Regions from separate parts of the Mycobacterium sp. IDUB_28 genome, predicted to be linked through region 2. Evidence: riboswitches for the same ligand, from Rfam matches in the RefSeq annotation. Region 2 holds a riboswitch; the other holds the start of a gene.
What was found. Region 2 has a riboswitch for magnesium ahead of ACZYZ9_RS05230 (Rv1535 family protein). Riboswitches for the same ligand answer to the same signal wherever they lie in the genome.
Positions count from the first base shown of each region.

Region 1: it holds a riboswitch for magnesium, as region 2 does, so the genes downstream of both, ACZYZ9_RS06685 (PPE family protein) here and ACZYZ9_RS05230 (Rv1535 family protein) in region 2, are expected to answer to the same signal.

Region 1 covers NZ_JBVAXK010000002.1:623,774-631,127, reverse strand. Annotated here, with positions in the region: gene ACZYZ9_RS06695 (PPE family protein) at 1-1,114, opposite strand, end outside; gene ACZYZ9_RS06690 (PPE family protein) at 1,135-2,373, opposite strand; gene ACZYZ9_RS06685 (PPE family protein) at 2,990-4,177, opposite strand; M-box (ykoK) riboswitch at 4,494-4,667, opposite strand; gene ACZYZ9_RS06680 (PPE family protein) at 4,777-5,943, opposite strand; gene ACZYZ9_RS06675 (PPE family protein) at 6,022-7,290, opposite strand.
Region 2 covers NZ_JBVAXK010000002.1:273,769-281,122, reverse strand. Annotated here, with positions in the region: gene ACZYZ9_RS05240 (PE domain-containing protein) at 1-681, shown strand, start outside; gene ileS (isoleucine--tRNA ligase) at 707-3,826, opposite strand; gene ACZYZ9_RS05230 (Rv1535 family protein) at 4,133-4,354, opposite strand; M-box (ykoK) riboswitch at 4,614-4,783, opposite strand; gene ACZYZ9_RS05225 (nitronate monooxygenase) at 5,115-6,233, opposite strand; gene ACZYZ9_RS05220 (carboxymuconolactone decarboxylase family protein) at 6,258-6,842, opposite strand; gene pks2 (sulfolipid-1 biosynthesis phthioceranic/hydroxyphthioceranic acid synthase) at 7,016-7,354, shown strand, end outside.

The sequences.
Region 1 (7,354 bases), 350 kb from region 2:
GGCTTCGCGCACCGGTCACCGAGCCGGGGGCACCGGCACCGAGTGCGCTGCCGGCCATGCCCGCTGATGACATCGAACTCAACAGGCCGCCCTGCCCGAGTTCGGCCGCGGGCACCGCTTCGTTGCCGGCTGCCGACAACGCTGCGGCGACAGTCCGGATGGCCGGGGTGTTGGCGGTCCAACTCGGTGGCACGGTGAGCGCACCGACCAGCGTGCCTCGACCCAAATGCGCTGTGGGAGTTGGCGACACCGCGCTGGTCAGCCAGCCGTGACCCCAGTGCGGGGTGAGTCCCCCGCCCAATGCGTCCTTGGGCAGCCCGCCAAGCGCGGACGTCGGCTTCGCGGCGAACTTGAGGAACTGCGATGCGGGGAGGTTGATCAACAGGCCGATGTCGTTGAACTGGGTGGTGAAACCGAGGGGGACCTTGATTGCGGAATACAGGGCGGTGAATGTCGATGCGCCGCTGGACCCGAACAGTCCGTTGAGCAGTCCGGTCACGGTGGCGGTGTAGTCGGTGCTCAAGTTCACCAGGGTCTGCAGCGGCTGCGAGAGCGGTTGCGCCGCCGACAGAATCGTCTGGGTGAGCGCGTTGACCACCTGGGGAGGTTCGGTGAACGGCGTCACCTCGCTTGCGGCTGCCGATGAGGCGGCGTAACTGTCCATCGCGACGGCGTCTTGTGTCCACATTTCGCCGTACTGGGCTTCCAGAGCCGCGATTGCGGCGGAGTTCTGCCCAACGATGTTCGTGGCCACCAGCGACGCCAACTGGCTGCGGTTGGCCGCGATCTGCGCCGGTGGTACGTGCCCGGCGAACGCCGTCTCGTAGGCGGCGACCGCGGCGTTGGCCTGGCTGGCGGCCTGGGCGGCCTGGGCAGCGGTCTCGCTCATCCAGGCCACGTACGGTGTCGCTGCCGCGGTCATCGCCTGGGCCGAGGGTCCTACCCAGGGTGCGCTGGTCAGGCCGGCGATCAGTGCGGCATAGGACGCGGCGGTGGCTTGTAGCTCGCTGGCCAGCCCGTTCCAGGCCGCGGCGGCGGCCAGCAGCGGCCCCGATCCCGCCCCGCTGTACATCCGGCCCGAGTTGACCTCCGGCGGAAACGCTGCGTAGAACACTCTTTCTCCCCCTACCTGGACTAGGCACCCTCGAGCGGTGGAAGCACGAAGATCATCGCTGCGGCCGGGTCGGCCGCGGTGACGACACCGCCCAGCGAACTGCTGCCGCCACCGGCACCCGTGGCGGTGGCACCGAGGGCCCGCCCGGCCAGGCTGGACAGCGCCATCTGGCCGAAAACACCGGCCTCCCCGGCGGACGTGGCAGCCGGTACGGCGGCCACATTGGTGGACAGTGTCGCGGCAACTGTCCGGACGGCCGGAGCCGCCACCGTCCAGCCCTGGGGCACCGATAGGGTGCCCACCAGTGCAGCGCGGCCCATAGTCGCCGTCGCCGCTCCCCCGGATGAAGTCAGATGAGGGGTGAGCGACTCGGCGATCGGGGCCAGTGCGCCGGTCACCGGTGGTGCGGGGGTGGCGAATGCCTGCAGCCCCTGCCCGTTCTGGGCGTAGGCATAAACCTGCCCGAACGACAGGAACGGGCCGCCCGGGATCGACGACCAGCCCTGCAACGAGAACGGTCCGGTCAGGGCTGCCAGGGTGGTGTTCCAGTTCGCCACCTCGGTCGCCAGGCCCGACGGCAACGACACGGATGCCAGTTGCGGTAAGGCGAGTCCGGGCAACAACGAGGTCGAGCCTGTCGTCGGTGCAGCCGCAAGAGTTGATGTCATGCCCTGCAACGCATTCGGGACAGATGCGAGCAGCTGGGCGGCCGCCGGCGCGGCTGCGCCCGAGGCGGTCGTGGTCGGCGGTGGTTCGGTGAACGGGGTGAGCTGTGTCGCGGCCGCCGAGGAGCCGGCGTAGGCATACATCGCCACGGCATCCTGAGCCCACATCTCCAGGTACTGGGCTTCCGTGGCGGCGATAGCCGGTGTGTTCTGGCCCAGGATGTTGGTGGCGATCAGCGCCAGCAGCTGCGCCCGATTCGCAGCGATCACCGGCGGCGGAACCGTTGCCACAAAAGCGGTTTCGTAAGCGATCGCCGCCGCCTTGGCCAGTGCGGCCGCCTCATCGGCGCGAGCTGCGGTGGCTGAGATCCAGGACACGTACGGACCGGCCGCGGTGGCCATCGTCATTGCGGTCGGTCCCTGCCACGAGCCCGCTACCAGTCCCTCGATCGCGGACGCGTAAGCGACTGCGGCCGAATACAATTCGGCCCCCAAGGCGTCCCATGCCGCCGCCGCTGCCAACATCGGCCCCGCGCCGGGACCGGTATACATGCGCCCAGAGTTGACCTCTGGCGGAAGTGCCCCATAATCCATGCGCGTATACGCCCCTTATCCGCCAGTAGTGATCCTTCGCGTGGTTTTGTTGAGTTGCCGACCATGTGCTCTACCAGAATCGAATCGCATTTCTCCAGCCCCCGCTCGATATGATGAATGTTCGTTGCGGCATATTTTCGCAACGTTCCCGGTAGGTAAGCGCAATGTAAATAACTTATCGCACTACCGTCGTGACTGCTGTGATACAGCGAATTGCCGAAATACTAACAGCAAACTCCAAGGTCAACGGCGTAGCCATGCACAATAGGTTGACAAGTTATCATCTGAATATTTCAAAACAATGGCGCCTGGCATTGTGAATACCGTCGGCGAACTTTGCAATTCAATGAAATGAATGCGCGAAGCAGCAGCATGTGCGCCGCCCGCGAAAGCAGTGGGTCAGGTCGAGTCGACGAAGCTCGACCGTCTTCGGCGGTGGGGCCCGGCGGCACCGCCGGTCCGACCCGGGGACACCGCCCGGCAGGCTCTCTCTGACTCGAGGAAAAACGTACGCATCACGAGGGCACACGGTACGTCCTGATGCCTGCTACCCGGCTGTCTCGTACCTGACGGTTCGCTGAGAGCGCTGTTTTGCCTGGTTAGGTGGCTGTGCGTGCTATCCGGCCGCGGGCGAGCGGGCCACGACCGTGGGGCGGAACCCGTATTGCGGGACAGCCCGGCCGAAGGGTTGACCCGCGAGGTTGCCCAGCGGCACCCCCGGCATACCGGGCGTGCCGGACGGCGGCGGCGCGACCATCGGGGTGCCACCGAGCGCGGAGTGCAGGGCGCCGGGCGGTGGGGTGGCCGCAGCCCAGGCCGGGGGCACGGACAGTTTGCCGACCACGCCGGAACTGCCCGACCCGAGGGCGGTGAGACCGCGCGTTTCCAGCGGCACGGCGCCCCCGCCCGCGCTCGGTACCAGCACCTGCGCGGCGTCGGCCACGTCGGTCATCGCTGCGCTGCCGAACAAGCTGGAGAGGGTTCCTATCGTGGCGCCCGGGGTGAACAAACCGGTGGAGGTGATCGTGTTCCACACGTTCGCGTTGGGGCCCCATGCGGCCATGAACTCCGACCAGCTCGACGTCCCGGAACCGGTGAGCGCGGTGGTCGCGAGGTCGGCCAGGCCGCTGCCGCCGTCGGCACCGGAAAGCCCCTGCAGTGCGCTCGGCACGGCGGACATCAGCTGCGACAGAGCGCTGTGCTGGCCGAGAGCGGACGTGTCGGCCGCCTGACTGACCGCGGCCGCCTGGGCCGTGAGACCGCTGGGGCTGGTGATCTGCTGCGGCGCGACGAACTGGTCCAGGTCGGTGGCTGCCGCCGAGGCGCCGGCGTAGCCGTACATCGCGGCGGCATCCTGGGCCCACATCTCCAGGTACGCGGCTTCGGTCGCCGCGATCGCCGGGGTGTTCTGGCCCAGGATGTTCGTCGCAACCAGTGCGGCCAACTGGGTGCGGTTGGCCGCGACGAGTGGCGGTGGCACTGTCGCGGCGAATGCCGTCGCGTAGGCGGTCACCGCGGCCTCGGCCTGCGCCCCGGTCTGCTCGGCCTGCACGGCGGTGGCGTTGAGCCACACCACGTACGGCGTGGCGGCGGCAGCCATCGAGGCCGCCGCGGGCCCGAACCATTCGTCACCGGCCAGCGCGGACAGCACAGCTTCGTAGGTCAGCGCGGTGGCGCGCAGCTCGGCGGCCAACCCGTTCCATGCCGAAGCTGCAGCCAGCATCGGCGCGGCACCGGCGCCGGCGTACATGCGCGCGGAGTTGACTTCGGGTGGCAGAGCGGCAAAGTCCAGTGCGGCGGTCATCGGTGGTCCCCCTTGAGTTCACCCCTGCTGGGGCACGAAACCCGGGTCGCCAAGAACGCAATTCCACGCCTTTTTCCGCGCGCAATTAATACGCGCTTCGCGATATCAGCGAGCGCCGTTTGCGGCTATCAGAAATGCGATTCAGGCGGCGATGCCGGTGCCCGGGTCGGATCGAAACGAAATGGTCGTCGATTTCGAATACGGACTATCGTCGGGACTCATTCCGCTCTCACCTCCTCAGGGCCGTGGCATGCGGGGATGCCGGGTGCACGACGCATGGGATGAGAGTCCAGCGGGCACGACGGCCCACCAGATCACAGCACCCCTCTCGACAGAGCTTCGGCACCACACGGCGTATCCAGCAGTAATGCTGGAAGCCACTTGGGCTCAACCCTTAAGCCGGGAAGAGCTGTCCTGACCCTGGGCGTCTTTCGACGTTCGAGGTCAGTGGCCTGTGTCCGTGCAGACGCCTCACCTAGCGAGGTGCATGCAGTGGCAATAATGGCACTCGCGACGACCAGAGTCAACTCAGACGTCCCGTCGAATTCGAATTCCGATATTCGAAAGGCGGGAATTGCCGGGACTTTCTTTGGGCGGCGTTATCCCGCAGCCACCGGTCGCGGCATGATTGTCAATCGGGAACCGTAGCGGGGGCCGTTGCCCCAACTCCGTGCGCACGCGTTGGCGGCAGGCAGTGCGGGCATCCCGGGTGCGCCCGCGGCGGATGCCGGAACGGCCGCCGTGCTGCCCGCGCCGGGTACTGCGCCGAACGGCTTCGCTACATCGACGGCGGCCGCCCAGCTCGGCGGAACAGACAGGCGGCCCACCAGGGACGCCTGAGTGCTGCCGGCGGCGACTCCCCCCACGCCGGACGGCGCGGTCGTTGCCGTCATCGCGGCGGCCTCGGCCGAACCGGCGCCGGCGATCTCTGGCTCCGCCCCTTCGACCACCCCGTTGACGTCGGCGACGGCATCGGTCACCGTGGGCACGATCAGTGCCGGCGCCGTATATCCGGCGGAGACGACGCCGTTGAACAGGGAAGAGTTCAAGAAGACCCCGACGGCGTTGCCGTCGTTGCCATCCAGGAAGTTCAGGACATCGACGAGCAGACCTGTCTGCGGAAGTGCGTCAAACGGAGAGGCCGCCGCCGGCGCGGCGAGATCCTGCAGGGTGGCCGGTACCGATGCCATCGCCCGCGCGACCGCGGCGGCTTGGTGGGCCGGACCGGACGGGTCGGCGGTCTGCGCCGGCTCGCCGAACTGTGTCAGCGCGGCAGCCTCAGCCGCGCTGGCGGCGTAGGTGTACATCGCCGTCGCGTCCTGAACCCACATCTCGGCGTACTCGGCTTCGGTGGCCGCAATCGCGGCGGTGTTGATACCCAGAAAGTTGGTGGCCACCAGCGCGAGCAGTCGTGCCCGGTTCGCGGCGACCACGGCGGGGGGAACCGTCATCGAGTACGCGGCCTCGAAGGCCGCCGCAGCTGCTGCGGCGTGACTGGCCGTCTCTTCGGCCTGCGCGCCGGTGCCGCGCAGCCAGTCCAGGAACGGAGCGACCGCGGTCATCATGGCGGTCGATGCCGGACCCAGCCAGCCGTCGTCGACCAATGTGGACAACACCGATTCGTACGCCGTCGCGGTCAACCGCAGCTCGTCGGCCACCGCATCCCAGGCCGTCATGGCGGCCAGCATGGGCGCCGAGCCCGGCCCGGTGTGCATGCGCAGCGAATTGACTTCAGGGGGGAGGGCTCCAAAATCCAATGCCAGCACCTCCTTCAAACCGACCGTCCGTCGGTAACCGCCGGTGTTGCGGAACCGATCAGCGATATCGCGGTTGTCTCCCCCCTGTCATCCAGCGGCCGGTGGGCGTCCCATGATCGTCGGCCGGAATCCGTAGCGCGGCGGACTGCCGAAGTTGTTGCCGGACATGCCGAGTAGCGGCATCCCCGGTGCGCCGGGCAGACCGGCCGCCGCCGCTGGGACCACTGCGTTGCTGGTCCAACCCCCGCCCGGCGCCGCGGTACCGGCGTAATTGGCCACCGCGCTCGCCGCTGTCCAGGTCTGGGGCACCGACAAACGTCCGACCAACGCCGACTGGTTCGTGCCAGCCGTCACGCCGCCCCGGGCAAACGAGACGTCGGCGGCGTCCTGCAGCGGGGGCAGGTTGGCGGGGTTGGCCGGCGACCGCGACGGAATCGGGGACGCGTTGCCCTCACCGGAGCCCATGCCTGGCACGTCGGACTCCGTTGCACCCAGCACCACCGCGTTGATGTCGGCCAGGCCGGCAAACGCCGCGGGGGCCACGATCGCGGGGCTGACATACCCGGCTGAGATGAATCCGTTCGCCAGGCTGGAGTTCAGGAAGGTGCCGTACGGGTTCCCATCGGCTCCGTCCAGGAAGTTCAACAGGTTGACCAGCAGATCCTCACCGGGGAAGGCTTCGGCCGTTGCCGCTGCCGTCGGTGCAGCGAGGCCTTGCAGCGTCGACGGCACCGACGACATCAGTTGCGGCAGCTCGGTCTGCGTGAGGTTGGCTCCGGCACTGGCGGCGGCCTGGGTGACGGCCTCGCCCTGCCGGGCCTGCCCGGCCGGGTTGGTGGTGGGCGCCGGGTGGGTGAACGAGCTCAGCGTGGCCGCCAGCGCGGACCCGACGGCGTAGCCGTACATGGCCGCCGCGTCCTGGGCCCACATCTCGCCGTACGCGGCCTCGACAGCGGCGATCGCGGGCGTGTTCTGACCGAGCAGATTGGTCGCGACCAGCACCGCCAACTGCTGGCGATTGGCCGTGACGACCGCGGGCGGCACGGTTGCGGCAAATGCCGATTCGAACGCGCCCGCGGCCGCCGCCGCCTGAGCACCGGCCTGCTCGGCCTGCAGCCCGGTGAGGCTCATCCAGGTCAGGTACGGGATGACCGCGTCCTGCATGGCTGCCGCCGCCGGACCCCGCCAGCCGTCGCCGGTCAGCACCGAGATCGCCGTCTCGCAGCCGGCCGCGGTGGCACGAAGTTCAGCTGCCAGCCGATCCCAGGCCGCGGCGGCGGCCAGCATCGGTGCCGAACCCGGTCCGGTGTACATGCGCAGGGAATTGATCTCGGGTGGCAACGCTCCGTAATCCATTGCCGTCACCACCCTCGGACTTGCTGAACATTAGCGAAAGGCGTTGCTGCACAACCAACTTTCG
Region 2 (7,354 bases):
TTAGTTGCGGTCCTCACCGCCCCGGCGGTCGTCACCGACGGCTTCCTCAATGGTCAGGTGATGTGGAGTGTCGGCCTACCGGGGGTCACCCTGCCGCTCGGGCTCGGTGCGCTTAGCGGCGTGACTGTGCCGCTGACCGCGCAGATTCCGCTCGGCGGAATCCTGACCCCCCTCGACGTCACGACGCTTGTGGTGAATCCGCTGGGCAGTCCGACCCCGCTGCTGTCGGTGCCCCTCGGCGGGACGCCGACCGGCGGCATCCTGCCCGGTCTGCTGCTCTACGCACCGCAACAACTGGCCGAAGCCATCGGCGCACCGCATATCAGCGGTCCGCTGGTGCCCCTGCCGGAAGTCGTGTTGCCGGGCATCGGTTCCCTGCCGAACCTGGGCGGTCTACTGGACGGGGTGCGCAGCCTGCTGCCCGACGTCGCCCTGCCGGACTTGGGCGGGCTGCTCGGTGGGCTGGGAGGCCTGCTGCCGGGTCTCGGTGGCCTGCCAAACCTGGGCGGCCTGCTGCCCGGTCTCGGCGGCCTGCTACCGGGTCTCGGCGGCCTGCCAGACCTCGGTGGCCTGCTCGGCGGCGGTGGCCTGCTCGGAACCGGTGGCCTGCTCGGCGGCGGTGGCCTGCTCGGGACCGGCGGCCAGACGGGCGGGGGCGGCCTGCTCGGCCTCCTCGGCTAACACGCCCCCCGCGCCGGCGCGGAACCTATCCGGTCGCGCGGGTTATCGCCACCCGCACCCCGTCGCCGATTTCCGTCGCATCCGCGGGCTCACCGAATTCGAACCTGGTAGCCAGGATCTCGCCCGCGATCAGGTCCCGGTGCGTGGCGGCCCACTCCTCGCGCTCGGCAGGTACCGCAATCACCACGCTGATCCGGTCGGACACGTCCAGCCCGGTCGACTTGCGCAACTCCTGTAGTTCCCGGATGCGGTCCTTGGCCCAACCCTCGGCGTCCAACTCCGGGGTCACGGTCCCGTCGAGCACCACCAGGCCGGCGCCGCCGGGCAGCGCCGCGGTGAATTCCGGGTCGGCCGCGACCAGGCGCGAACTGTACTCCTCAGGCTGCAGCACCGCCGGACCCGCCGTCAGCGTGCCGTCCGGGTTCACCACGCCCTGGCCCGCTTTGACCGCCTTGATCGCAGCCTGCACGTCCTTGCCCAGACGAGGTCCGGCCACCCGGGCGTTGACGGTCAGCTCAAACCGTCCGTAGGTGTCGATCGCGTCGGTGAGCTCGACCTGTTTGACGTTCAACTCGTCGCCGATCAGGTCGGTGAACGGCGCCAGGGTCTCCGGATGCTCCACTGCCACGGTCAGTTTCAGCAGTGGCAGGCGTACCCGCAGCTTTTTGGCCTTGCGCAGCGAGGACGCCGCCGAGCACACCTCCCGGACCTGGTCCATCGCCGCGACCAGGTCCGGATCCGCGCGCAGCTCACCGGCCTGCGGCCAATCGGTCAGGTGCACCGAGCGCCCGCCGGTCACGCCTCGCCAGATCATCTCGGAGATCAACGGCAGCAGCGGCGCGGCCAACCGCGCGGTGACCTCCAGCACCGTGTGCAGCGTGTCGATCGCATCGGCCTCTTCGACCCAGAACCGCGAACGCGACCGTCGCACATACCAATTCGTCAACGCCTCAGTGAACTGGCGCAACTGTTCGCAGGCGCCGGAGATGTCGCAGACATCCAGCGCCGCGGTCAGGTCCTCGCGCAGCACCGCCAGCTTGGCGAGGATGTAGCGGTCCAGCACATTCGCCGAATCAGTGCGCCAGACACCGACTTTCGGCGCGTACAGCGCCAAGAAGCTGTAGGCGTTCCAGAACGGCAACAGCACCTGGCGCACCCCGTCGCGGATACCCTGCTCAGTGACGATCAGGTTGCCACCCCGCAGGATCGGCGAAGCCATCAGGAACCACCGCATCGCGTCGGAGCCGTCCCGGTCGAACACCTCGGTCACGTCGGGATAGTTGCGCAGCGATTTGCTCATCTTCTGGCCGTCGGAGCCCAACACAATCCCGTGTGCCACGCAGGTTTTGAACGACGGCCGGTCGAACAGCGCGGTGGCCAGCACGTGCAGCGTGTAGAACCAGCCGCGGGTCTGCCCGATGTATTCCACGATAAAGTCACCGGGATAGTGACCGTCGAACCAGTCCTGGTTCTCGAACGGGTAATGCACCTGCGCATACGGCATGGAACCGGAGTCGAACCACACGTCGAGCACATCGGAGATGCGGCGCATCGTCGATTGCCCGGTCGGGTCGTCGGGATTGGGTCGGGTGAGCTCGTCGATGAACGGGCGGTGCAGATTCGACGGCCGCACCCCGAAATCGCGTTCCAGCTCATCCAGGCTGCCGTAGACGTCGATGCGGGGATAGGCCGGGTCATCGGACTTCCACACCGGAATCGGGGTGCCCCAGTAGCGGTTTCGGGAAATCGACCAGTCGCGCGCGCCCTGCAGCCACTTGCCGAACTGGCCGTCCTTGACGTGTTCGGGGTACCAGGTGATCTGCTGATTCAGCTCGACCATGCGGTCCCGGAACTGGGTCACCCGCACGAACCACGACGACACCGCGCGGTAGATCAGCGGGTTACGGCAGCGCCAGCAGTGCGGGTAGGGGTGCTCGTAGGTTTCGTGCCGCAGCAGCACCGCGCCATTCACCGCAGCGGGCCCGCTCTGGTTCTTCAGATCGCGGATGATCTGCGGGTTGGCGGCAAAGACGTGCTGGCCCTGGTAATCCGGCACGGTCGCATCGAATCGGCCTTTGGCGTCGACTGGGGTGACCGCCCTGATCCCGGCCGCATCCCCCACCGCCATGTCGTCCTCGCCGTACGCCGGAGCCATGTGCACCAGACCGGTGCCGTCCTCGGTGGTGACGAAGTCGGCCGGCAAGACCTGAAAGGCGTTGGGCGAGTCCAGGAAATAGGCAAACGGCGGTAGATAGCGGGTGCCGAGCAGCTCCGAGCCACGCAGTGTCCCAAGCACTTCGGGCTCCTCGCCCAGTTCGCGCGCATAGGCGGACAGCCGCGGCTCGGCCAGCAGGTAGCGTTGCTCGCCGGCCTGCACATGCACGTATGTCACGTCCGGGTGCACCGCTACCGCGAGGTTGGAAGGCAGCGTCCACGGCGTCGTCGTCCAGATCAACAGATAGGTGCCGTCCAGCGGGCCACCCTGAACGCGGAACCCGACCGTCAGAGCCGGGTCCTGCCGGCTCTGGTAGACGTCGTCGTCCATCCGCAATTCGTGGTTGGACAGCGGGGTCTCGTCGCGCCAGCAGTACGGCAGCACCCGGTAGCCTTCATAGGCCAGGCCTTTGTCCCACAGCTGTTTGAACGCCCAGATCACCGACTCCATGTAGCTGAGGTCCAGTGTCTTGTAGTCGTTGTCGAAGTCGACCCAGCGGGCCTGGCGGGTGACGTACTGCTGCCACTCGTCGGTGTAGCGCAGCACCGACGCGCGGCAGGCGTCGTTGAACGCGGCGATCCCCATCGAGTCGATCTGGGACTTGTCGGTGATGCCCAGCTGTCGCTCAACCTCCAGCTCGGCGGGCAATCCGTGGGTGTCCCAACCGAATCGGCGCTCCACCTTGTCGCCGCGCATGGTGCGGTAGCGGGGCACGATGTCTTTGACGTAGCCGGTCAGCAGGTGTCCGTAGTGCGGCAGACCGTTGGCGAACGGCGGACCGTCGTAGAACACGTATTCGGTTGCGCCGTCCCGATTTGCGATGCTGGCACGGAAGGTGTCGTCGCGGAACCAGTAGTCGAGCACCTCGAGTTCGAGGGCCGGAAAATCAGGCGCCCCGGCAGCGAGTTTCGGATAAACCCGATCGGTCACGTACGTCGTCTCCCTCTAGCCACCTCTGGCCGGGGACGACGATGCGCTGGTGCGCAAGCGCCGCGGTACCACCCCGCTTGCCACGCTGGCGCGTGACCGCTCAAGAGGGCTGTGACGGGCCCACCCGTTCGGTTCTACTGGGCCGTACCGGCTGTTCTTCCGAAGGCTCCCCGGTGATGGCCGGATCAACGCCAATTGGATTCTAATGGCGAATGGAACTGCACGACTCCGAGGGACTGGCTCACCGCAGGACGCGCCTGCAGTCGGCTAGTCCCTCGGAGTCCGCGGTTGGTCGATATCCATGCGTCACGCCTGGACTTCGAGCACACCAATGCGCCACAGTGCGGCGTAGACGTGCCGCAGCGGCACGGTGAGCAGGCGGGCGGCGCCGTCGACCAGTGGGTCGTTGCCGGCGGCGGCGACCTCGATGCGGCGGGCCGGCTTCGTGGGCGCGGGTACGTCGCGCACAACGTGCAGCCGTGGTGCGGCGGTGAGGGTGGTGACTTCGTCGTACAGTGCAGCGGTCATGATCGCCTCCTAGCGGTTGACCAAACGTTGACAGGTGGACCTCAAAGGAATCTTGGTAAGTCCCGTCCCGCAACGGTTCCGGTCGGAGGAAGTGAGCGACTCAGCCGCACACGTCGCGCCGAAGACCGGTCAGGGACGAAACATCCGGATCTCGACCCGGACTGCCACTGGAACTCATGCGTCCCTCACCTCCTCTCAGCCACGACACACATGTTGTCTGGGTGCACGAAGGAGAACAGAATCCGACCATCGCCGGATATCCGCACCCCTCTCGTCAGAGCTTTGGCACTACCCGACGTGTCCGGTAAACCGGAAGCCACCTGGGCTCAACCCTTAAGCCGGGAAGAGCTGTCCTGACCCGGGGCGTCTTTCGACGTTCGGGGTCAGTGGCCTATGTTCGTGTAGCCGCCTCACCTAACGAGGTGCTTGCCTGACCGATAATGCACCACAGGCCCTGCCCGGTCAACGCGCCATCCCGCAGTTTCGCGATCTTTATGTCATCTCCATGCGGGCACACAGCTGTCTCGCAGCCTTGAGGCGCCCTGACCTGGGGCGACTGTGACGTGTTCAATGTCACAGTGCGGGTCCCTGTTGGGCGCGAGCGCCCTCAGATGTGCGGTCAGAGGCCGCACTTTGCGGCATTTCGGGGACGCTCGCGCTGAGCGGGTGAGCGCCCCGTGTCAGGCCACGAGCGACCCCATATGTGCGCTCAACGCCCGCAATCAGCGGCATTCGAGGGACGCTCGCGGCAAGGATGGGGTCAGTCGGCCAGGCTTTCCAGCCGCCCGACGGTGTCGATGTACTCCTCGACCATGTCCAGCACCACCGCGCGGGTGGGCCGCACCCGGTCCAGGGAACCGACCACCTGTCCGACGAAGTAGGTCGCCAACTCGCGTGCCTTGGCGCCCGGATGTGTCGCGGCCTGATTGATCCGCACCTGCGAATCGGTGACCAGGGCGGTCTGCAGTGGCATTCCCAGCGGCGCGGGGGTGTCGGGCCGCTCCCATTCCTCGGTCCAGGCGGTGCGCAGCATCCGCGCCGGCTTGCCGGTCATCGAGCGCGACCGCACCGTGTCCGAGGAGGTGGCGGCCAGGAACTTGTCCTTGACCACCGGCGCGGTCTCAGCTTCCTCGGTGGTCAGCCACACCGATCCGCACCACACGCCTTCGGCGCCCAAGGCCAGCGCCGCGGCGATCTGGCGGCCCCGGGCGATGCCACCCGCGGCCAGTACCGGAGTGGGCGCCACCGCGTCGACCACTTCGGGCACCAGCACCATGGTGGCCACGTCACCGGTATGTCCGCCGGCCTCGGTGCCCTGGGCAACGATCAGGTCTACCCCGGCCGCGGCGTGCCGGCGCGCATGTTCGGTCGTTCCAGCCAGCGCAGCGACCAGCACGTCGTGGCGGTGCGCCCGCTCGACAAGGTCGCGCGGCGGCGGCCCGAGCGCGCTGGCGATCAACCGGATGTTGTGGGCGAACGCGACCTCCAGCAGAGGCTCGTAGCCCTTGGGCGAGATGTTCAGACCGCCACGCACCGGTTCGTCGTCGGCGGCCTGACCTACCTCGTACCGGTTCAGCAGCTCGTCGACGAAGGCGCGATGCTCCTCGGGCAGCAGGTCCTGGGCCTGCCTGGAGTTGATCCCACCGGTGTCGGCGCCGACGTACTTGGGCGGCAACAACAGATCGACGCCGTAGGGCTTGCCGCCGGTCTGCTCCTCGATCCAGGTGAGTTCGCTGTCCAGACGTCTGGGACTGTGCGCGGTGGCGCCCAGGACGCCGAACCCGCCCGCATTGGTCACCGCGGCCACCACATCGCGGCAGTGGCTGAAGGCGCAGATCGGAAACTCGACGCCGAGCATCTCGGCAACCCTGGTTCGCATGCCGCCGACGCTACGCCGCGACCACTACCCGTTCGAGGGCGCTACGCCGTCCGGTGGCCAGCTGGCCACGCCCTCTTCCAGGGGCACCTGCAGGCTCCGCAGGACGGAGGCAACCATCCGCCATGCGCCGATGGCGGTCACGAGTTCGATGAGAACCGTTCTGTCGGTGCTCAATTCGGCCTCGCAGGCCGCCCAGCTGGATTCGCTGACCACGCCGTCGGTCACGATGTCGTCGGTGGCGGCGAGGACCGCCCGCTCGGTGGGCCCGAACCCGTTGTAGGCCTGCCAATCCCGGACGCCGAGCAGATCCTCGGGCGACACTCCCAGGCGGGAGGCGACCCGCCAGTGCTGGGTCCACTCGTAATCGCATCCGGTGAGCCAGCCGATACGCATGATCACCAGCTCACGCAGTCGGCGGTCCAGGTCGCCGTGCCACAGCATCATGGCCAGCATGTCGTTGAATACCCGCGCCAGCCGCGGATGGTTCAGCAGCGTCTGGAAGATGCTGAGTTCGGCCATGTAGTCGGGTACGCCCGCCTCGTCGGCGGCGGCTTTGGCTTCGTCGACGGGCAGCAGGGGGATGCGGGCGGGCTTGTCGGCGCGGGTCATCTGAACTTCACGTATTCAGCGGGGACAGCAGCGCCAACCACGGCTGGAACACTACTCGCCCGAAGTGACGCGGTGCGCGAATCAAACCATCGGCGCGTTGATCCCGACGACGAGGTCCCTGCGCACGGAAGATGGCCACGAAGCCCGGTGCAGGACGGCGAGGTGGCACGACGATGGAGCCCAGACAGGTCACTCCGGTGGCTGTCATCGGCATGGCCTGCCGACTCCCCCGCGGCATCGATTCCCCGGCCAAGTTCTGGGACGCGCTGCTGCGCGGCGACGACCTGGTGGGCGAGGTGCCCGCCGACCGCTGGGACGCCGACGCCTATTACGACCCCGAGCCGGGGGTGCCCGGCCGGTCGGTGTCGCGCTGGGGTGGCTTCCTGGACGACGTCGGCGGTTTCGACCCAGAGTTCTTCGGCATCAGTGAACGCGAGGCCACTGCGATCGACCCGCAGCACCGGCTGCTGATGCAAGCCTCGTGGGAGGCTGTCGAACACGCCGGGCTGCCC